2 regions of the Vogesella lacus genome follow, and region 1 is predicted to be linked to the other one. Evidence: predicted binding sites of a transcription regulator. Region 1 holds the regulator's gene; the other holds the start of a gene.
The links. Region 1 encodes HrcA, which represses chaperone genes, less so after heat shock. Its sites were predicted from a motif close to ATTAGCACTCGNNNNNNNCGAGTGCTAAT; they were not measured.

Region 1 (4,175 bases):
CCAGGCGCCGGACTTGTCGATGAAACCGTGCTCCACGCCCATATCGATGATTTCGCCTTCGCGGCTGATACCTTCGCCGTAGAAAATATCGAAGATGGCTTCGCGGAACGGTGGCGATACCTTGTTCTTCACCACCTTGACGCGGGTTTCGTTGCCGATGACCTCGTCGCCCTTCTTGATGCCGCCGATACGGCGGATATCCATACGCACCGAGGCGTAGAACTTCAGCGCATTACCGCCGGTGGTGGTTTCAGGGCTGCCGAACATCACGCCGATCTTCATGCGGATCTGGTTGATGAAGATCACCAGGGTGTTGGTGCGCTTGATATTGCCGGTCAGCTTGCGCAGCGCCTGGCTCATCAGGCGGGCGTGCAGGCCGACGTGGTTGTCGCCCATTTCGCCTTCGATTTCGGCCTTAGGCACCAGCGCGGCCACCGAGTCGACCACGATGATGTCCACGCCGCCGGAGCGAACCAGCATGTCGGCGATTTCGAGCGCCTGTTCGCCGGTGTCCGGCTGGGAGATCAGCATCTCGTCAACCTTGACGCCCAGCTTTTGCGCGTAGGACGGATCGAGCGCGTTTTCGGCGTCGATATAGGCGCAAGTGCCGCCCAGTTTTTGCGCTTCGGCCACCACCTGCAGACACAGGGTAGTTTTACCGGACGATTCCGGGCCGTAGATCTCGACGACACGGCCGCGTGGCAGGCCGCCTACGCCTAGGGCGAGGTCAAGGCCGAGCGAGCCGGTGCTGATCACCTGCAGGTTGTCATGCACCTGGTTGTCGCTCATGCGCATGATCGAGCCCTTGCCGAACTGCTTTTCGATCTGGGCCAGGGCGGCCGCGAGGGCCTTGCTCTTGTCTTCGGTGCGTTCTGCCATGCTTGCTCCGTATCGGTAAACCGGTAATGTTCAGGATGAATTTGATTATGTACGTTTTCAGGTGGCCTGCCAAATCTAATTTGCCGGACGGCCTTGCAGCTTGTGGCTGGCGTACACATATCCTGTTGTGAATCCGCGGATTATCGCACAAACCGCCTTGCGGCCAACGTTGCATAAATGCCGAATGCCGGCAGGCGTGCCGGCTATGAAGCAACCGCCAGCCATGACAGAATGAACAATATGCTGAACGAACGCACACAATTTTTGCTGAAAGTGCTGGTCGAGCGTTATATCGCCGACGGCCAGCCGGTGCCATCCAGAACACTGGCGACCGTGTCGGGGCTGGAGCTGTCGCCGGCCTCGATCCGCAATATGTTGGCCGATCTCGAGCAACAGGGCCTGATCGCCTCGCCGCACACCTCGGCCGGGCGGGTGCCGACGCCGCAGGGCTACCGGCTGTTTGTCGATCGCCTGCTGACCATAGGCCAGCTGGATGAGGCGACCCTGCATGGCATGCAGCATGCGATGCAGCCGGACAGCCCGCAGCGCATGCTGCAGACCGCCTCGCAAATGCTGGCCGATCTCACCCAGTTTGCCGCCGTGGTACTGACGCCACAGCGTGCCGACGGTGCGTTTCGCCAGATCGAATTCTTGCGCCTGTCCGAGCGCCGCGTGCTGATGATTCTGGTAACGCTGGACGGTGATGTGCAGAACCACCTGTTTCACACCCCGCGTGACTACGAAAGCCACGAGCTGATAGCTGCGGCCAACTTCCTCAACGAGCACTACGCCGGCCAGGCCTTGGCCGAGGTGCTGGCTCGCATGGAGCAGGAGTTGTCCAGCTTGCAGGGCGATATCAGCGCGCTGATGACGGCGGCGCTGCGCATCAGCCAGCAGCAGCTGGGCGAGGACGAGGTGGTGATTGCCGGCGAGAGCCATCTCTTGCATGTGCATGACTTCAGTCACGACCTGCAGCGCCTGCGCGAGCTGTTTGATACCTTCCAGCGCAAGACCGAGCTGATGCGCCTGCTGGAGCAAAGCCGCGGTGCGCAGGGGGTGAACCTTTTCATCGGCGAGGAGTCCGGTGTCATGACGCTTGGCGATTGCAGCGTGGTGACTGCGCCGTATCACCGCAACGGCCAGCTGGTCGGCACTCTCGGTGTCATCGGCCCGACGCGCATGGCCTACGAGCGGGTGATTCCGATTGTCGACATCACCGCGCGGCTGCTGTCGGGCGCGCTCAGCTATCAGGATTAGCCCCGGTTTTATTGCCGCCCGCCATTTGCGTTAAGCTGCCACCGAATCTGCTGCCTTGCGGCCAACTTTAATCATTGACCTGGAGACGGCATGTCCCGATTTTCCCGTTTTGTTGCTGGTGCCTGCACCGTCATGGCCGGCCTCGCCGCCATGCCGGCGCTGGCGGATGCCGGCTTTCTTGCTCGCGCCGATGTGCAGCGCTATATCGACGAACAAGTCGCCGGCGGCCAGCTGAACCGTGCCGAGATGGAGGCGGTGTTCGCCAATGTCGAACTCAAGCCCAATATCATCCAGATCATGGACCGCCCCTCGACCGCGCGGCCGTGGTACCAGTTTCGCCAGAGTTTTTTCACCGACAAGACCATCAACCAGGGCGTAGCGTTCTGGCAGCAGCACGCCGCCACGCTGGAGCGTGCCGAGCAGGTTTATTGTGTGCCGCCCGAGATGGTGGTGGCCATCATCGGCATCGAGACGCGCTATGGCCAGGTGACCGGCAGCTTCCGTCTGGCCGATGCCTTGTCGACGCTGGCCTTTGACTACCCGCGCCGCGCCGCGTTTTTCCGTGACGAGCTGACGGCGTTTTTCCGCCTCGCCCGCGAGGAAAACATCAATGCGCTGACACTGAAGGGCAGCTACGCCGGCGCGATGGGCATTCCGCAGTTCATGCCGTCCAGCTTCCTGAAGTGGGCAGTCGATTTCGATGGCGATGGCCATCGCGATATCTGGAATAACCCGGCCGACGCCATTGGCAGTGTCGCCAGCTACTTCCAGCTGCATGGCTGGCTGAAAGGCGACGATGTGGTGATTCCGGCCGAGGTCACACCACAGGCCGACATCGAGGCGCTGAACAAGGACAAGTTCAACCTGCATTACACGGTGAAAGAGCTGAAAGCCCGTGGTGTGGTGCCGCTGGCCGACGTCAGCGACAAGGCGCTGGCCGTGCTGGTGCCGCTGGAGGTCTCGCCAGGCATCACCCGTTACTGGCTGGGCCTGAACAATTTCTACGCCACCACGCGCTACAACAAGAGCACGCTGTATGCGATGGTGGCGCACGAAATGTCGCAGGAAATCCGCGCGCGTTATCTGCAGGCCAAGTTTGCGCCGGCACCTTTGGCCCCGTGAACTGACCAGCTTGTGCCTGCCACAAGGCGGCACAAGCTGCTAGAATCGCCGCCATGACTTATCAAGTGCTCGCCCGCAAGTGGCGCCCGAAACGCTTTGCTGACCTGGTTGGTCAGGAGCATGTAATCCGGGCGCTGTCCAATGCGCTGAAAGAATCACGCCTGCATCACGCCTACCTGCTGACCGGTACGCGTGGTGTCGGCAAGACTACCATCGCCCGCATTCTGGCCAAGAGCCTCAATTGCGAGCAGGGGCCGACGGCCGAGCCGTGTGGCGTCTGCCAGGCGTGTACCCAGATTGACGGCGGTCGCTTTGTCGATCTGCTCGAGATCGACGCCGCGTCCAATACCGGCATCGACAATATCCGCGAGGTACTGGAAAACGCCCAGTACACGCCGACCATGGGCCGCTACAAGGTCTACATCATCGACGAAGTGCACATGCTGTCCAAAAGTGCCTTCAATGCGATGCTGAAGACCCTCGAAGAGCCGCCTGCCCACGTCAAGTTCATCCTTGCCACCACCGACCCGCAAAAAGTGCCGGTAACGGTGCTCAGTCGTTGTCTGCAATTCTCGCTGCGCAATATGACGCCGCAGCAGGTGGCCAGCCATCTTGCGCATATGCTCGATGTCGAAGGCGTGCCCTACGAAAGCGGCGCGCTGGCCTTGCTTGGCCGTGCGGCGGCTGGTTCGATGCGTGATGCGCAGTCCTTGCTGGATCAGGCAATTGCCTATGGCCTTGGCGAAGTGAAGGAAGACGGCGTGCGCGCCATGCTGGGTGCGGTCGACAAACGTTATCTGTTTGCCTTGCTGGCAGCGCTGGCGGCCGCTGATGGCGCCCGGCTGATCGACGAGGTCGAAACCTTGGCCGCACGCGGCATCGGTTTTGACAATGCGCTGGCCGAGCTGGCCAATCTC
Region 2 (4,175 bases), on a different contig from region 1:
CAACCTTGAACCCTTGCGGAGTCCTGTTTGCATGATTCGATTCGACCAGGTAACCAAACGCTATCCCGGTGGTCACGAGGCGCTGAAGAATCTCAGCTTCTCGGTTGACGACGGTGAAATGGTTTTCCTTGCCGGCCACTCCGGTGCCGGCAAGAGTACCTTGCTGAAACTGATTTCCGGTATTGAACGCGCCACATCCGGCCAGGTTTTTGTCAACAACCAGAACCTGAGCAAGCTGCGTTCAAGCCAGCTGCCTTATGTCAGACAGCATATCGGCATTGTCTTTCAGGACCACAAAATACTGTTCGACCGCTCGGTGCTGGATAACGTCATGCTGCCGCTGGACATCATCGGCTTCGATCGCCGCGATGCCTTGCGCCGCGTGCGTGCGGCACTCGACAAGGTTGGCCTCGCCGGCAAGGAAAAAGTCATGCCGATTCGTCTGTCAGGTGGTGAGCAGCAACGTCTGTGCATCGCGCGCGCCGTCGTGCATCGTCCGAGCATCCTGCTGGCCGACGAGCCTTCAGCCAACCTTGATCGCGCCTATGCGCTGGACATCATGGAGCTGTTCAAGTCATTCCATCAGGTCGGTGTGACCGTCATGATTTCCGCTCATGACGAGACGCTGATGGAAGACTACGGTCGCCGCATCATCCGCCTGCGTGAAGGACAATTTGCCGCATGAAACATTATTTCTACCTGCACTGGCAAAGTGCCTCACGCGCGCTGCAACGCATGCTGCGCCAGCCAGTAGGCAATCTGCTCAATCTGCTGATGCTGGCCGTGGCACTGGCACTGCCCTGCTCCTTATACCTGATGGTCAACAGCTCGCAGCAATGGCTGGGTCAGCTGAATACCACACCGCAGATCACGCTGTTCATGGAGTTGTCCAGCGAGGCCGCCGATCTGGCTGCGGTCGAAAGCAGCCTGAAAAGTCATCCGAAAGTGGCAAACTTCGAGTTCATCGACAAAAGTCGCGCCTTGCAGCAGCTTGAACAGCAGAGCGGCCTGACGGCAATCAGCGAAGGCTTGGGCAATAATCCGCTGCCACACGCCTTTGTGGTGACGCCGAAGGCACTGGAGCCCGATAGCCTTGATCTGCTGCAGAAAGAACTGTCGGGCCTGCCTATGGTCGAACTCGCACAATTTGATGGCCTATGGGCGCGCAAGCTGCATGCCCTCGTCAGCCTGCTGGAACAGCTGACCTGGCTGTTGGCCGCCGTCTTTGCCGTCGCCATGGTGCTGATCAATCACAACACCATCCGCATGCAGATCTTGTCGCGACAGGAAGAAATCGCTGTCTCCAAGCTCATCGGTGCCACTGACAGCTTTATTCGCCGCCCCTTCCTGCACCACGCAGCCTGGCAAGGACTGTTCGCTGGCCTGTTGTGCTGGGCGCTCACCAGCTGGCTGACTCATGCGGCCAACCCTGCGCTGCTCGAGTTCTCGTCGCTGTACGGCATTAGCGCCAGACTGCTGCCACTGGACTTGGTCCAACTGCTGCAACTTCTCGGCATTTCCATACTACTCAGCATCTTTGGCGCACGCCTGGCTGCTGATAGTCATTTGCGACGCGTTCGCCCAAGTTAAGAGTTTTCGCCAATCACATTCATTAACAATGGCGATTGGCGAAACTTTTGGCCTTCTGGCACTCTCAATACACGAGTGCTAAGATAAAGCCGTCTTCTGTAGGAGGTCAGAGTATCCATGTCCACTATTGCCCTGCCCGTATTGTCTTCCAATGGCAGTCTGGAGCATTACATCCAGACCGTTAACAGCGTCCCGATGCTGACACCGGAAGAAGAGTTCGAGCTTGCCAGCCGTCACCAGCAACACGGTGATCTGGATGCGGCGAAGCGCTTGGTGATGTCTCACCTTCGTGTTGTGGTTTCCATCGCTCGCGGTTATTCCGGTTATGGCCTGCCACAGGCTGACCTGATCCAGGAAGGCAATATCGGGCTGATGAAGGCCGTCAAGCGCTTCGAGCCGAATCGCGGCGTGCGCCTGTTCTCTTTTGCCGTGCACTGGATCAAGGCCGAGATGCACGAGTTCATCCTGCGCAACTGGCGTCTGGTCCGCATTGCCACCACCAAGCCACAGCGCAAATTGTTCTTCAATCTGCGCAGCATGAAGAAAAGCTTTGCCGCCCTCAGCGATGCCGAAGCTCAGGAGATCGCTGCCGATCTGGGTGTCAAGCCTGAAGAAGTGCTCGAGATGGAAACGCGGATGAGCGGCCAGGATATTGCCCTGCTCGCCGATGACAATGACGAAGATGGTTACGCGCCGATTGACTGGCTGGCTGACGCGCATAACGAACCCACCGTCACACTGGAGCGTCGCGCTTTCGATCATCTGCAAAGCGATGGTCTGCTGGATGCGCTTGCCACGCTGGATCCACGCAGCCGCCGCATCATCGAGGCCCGCTGGTTGGCCGATGATGGTGGTGCTACCTTGCATGATCTGGCTGCCGAGTTTGGCGTGTCTGCCGAGCGCATTCGCCAGATCGAGGCCAAGGCACTGGGTAAAATGAAGCTGGCACTGAGTGCCGGCGCAGTCATCGACGCCTGATGCCGCTACTGCCGAAAAAAAAGACCGCCGCTGGCGGTCTTTTTTTATTCAGTTACCACTGGTTTGCCGGAAATGCTCAACCTGCAATTGCAGACTCGCCCAGGCCGGCTCGCTGGTAGCCAGAGCACGACTGAAGAATTGTGCGTAAGTCGGAAACGAGGCCAGTGCCATCTGCATGGTCAAGGCGGCTTCGCGTTGCTTGCCCTCTAGTGCCAGAAACTGCGCTTCCTTACGCAAGACATCCGGATACGGCCGCATTCGGACCATCTGCGCAATCCACTGTCGCTGCTCAGGCGGCGTTTGTGCCGATGGCCTCACCACATCATCCAGCATTGCCATTGCATGAAAGGCAAACAAAGGCTCCTTGCCGGCGATCTCCAGCAAGGCCTGCTGCTCTTCGGGCTGGCTCGGCTGATACAAGTCCTGAAGATTAACGTAACGGATACTGCCGTAGACCGACAGAAACAGCATCAATACGGCAACACCTTGCAGCAAGCGCGGGCAAGAGACCTCAACGCTCGGATTACCCGGCGCCAGCGCCAGAGCGATTGTCAGTACCGCAGGAAAATACAGATACCACAGCGGGTATTCCAGCATGCTGTGTGTCAGCGAGATCCCCAAAAGCAGCAAGGCGAGCTGATGATGAGGCTTGGCTTGCTTACCAAAGAATGGCAGCAATACCCAGAGCAAGCCCAGAGCAAACACGGCAAAGCCGATAGCCCCCATTTCAGCCAGCAAATTCAGCGGCAGGTTGTGCGAATTGGTAAACAGCCCGCTATTGACACCACTATCGGCAAAAATCGGCATCAACTGCAAACGCACACTCTCGGCGGCAAACTGCGACCAGCCAATGCCGAACAGCGGCGCGTGGACAAAACTCAACCACGCCTTATGCCACTCCGCCAGTCTTCTTGCCCCCATTCCATCAGAGTTGGCCGCAAGACGCTGGATACCGCTTGCCCCATGCGTGCCGCCGTCGGCAAACAACCACTGCCATAGCGGCTGGGCAAACTGCATGGCGAACAAGGCCAAAGCCGCCAGAGTCAGCCATAATAATGCCTGTCGTGTCGTATTTTCTCTGAATCGCCAGTGCCAGATCGCTGACACCCCCAAGATGATCACGATATAAAGCAGGGCCGTGCGCGAGCCTGCAATCGCCACAGAAAAGCCCAGCCATAACAGTAGAGCAATCGCCATCACGCGTCCGAGTCGGCCGATTGCTGCCAACCATGCCACGGCAACCATGCCCCAGCTCAGATAATGTGCGTATTGGTTACGTTGCCCGATATGGCCAAAGATATTACTGGTCGGATGCGCGCTGTCATAAAAGAGTAGCCCGCCCAAAGACTGGACCAGGCCACTCCACTGGATGATGCCGATCAGCGATTGCAACAGCGCACCGATAACCAGCCCCCAACAGAGATAGACAAGTAGTAATTCTTCGCCGATTTCCTCTCGCAGGCTGGCCAACGCGATGGCCAGCATTGCCAAAGCCAGAAAGGACAGTGCCACCGCGTAATTCATGCCCGGGAACATGATGGCCACCAGTTGCGGCTGCAGCGCCCAAACCAGCGCGAGCAGCACCAGCCAGATCGCCACTCTGGGAA

Region 2: rpoH (RNA polymerase sigma factor RpoH) is a predicted target of HrcA. The motif match lies at 1,645-1,673, and genes of this name have one in related genera.

What each region holds. Positions count from the first base shown of each region.
Region 1 covers NZ_CEETQT010000003.1:204,380-208,554, forward strand. The annotation lists gene recA (recombinase RecA) at 1-879, opposite strand, end outside; gene hrcA (heat-inducible transcriptional repressor HrcA) at 1,120-2,136, shown strand; gene mltB (lytic murein transglycosylase B) at 2,227-3,258, shown strand; gene dnaX (DNA polymerase III subunit gamma/tau) at 3,312-4,175, shown strand, end outside.
Region 2 covers NZ_CEETQT010000004.1:347,024-351,198, reverse strand. The annotation lists gene ftsE (cell division ATP-binding protein FtsE) at 32-685, shown strand; gene ftsX (permease-like cell division protein FtsX) at 682-1,590, shown strand; gene rpoH (RNA polymerase sigma factor RpoH) at 1,708-2,568, shown strand; gene ACZ9W6_RS07400 (PglL family O-oligosaccharyltransferase) at 2,617-4,175, opposite strand, start outside.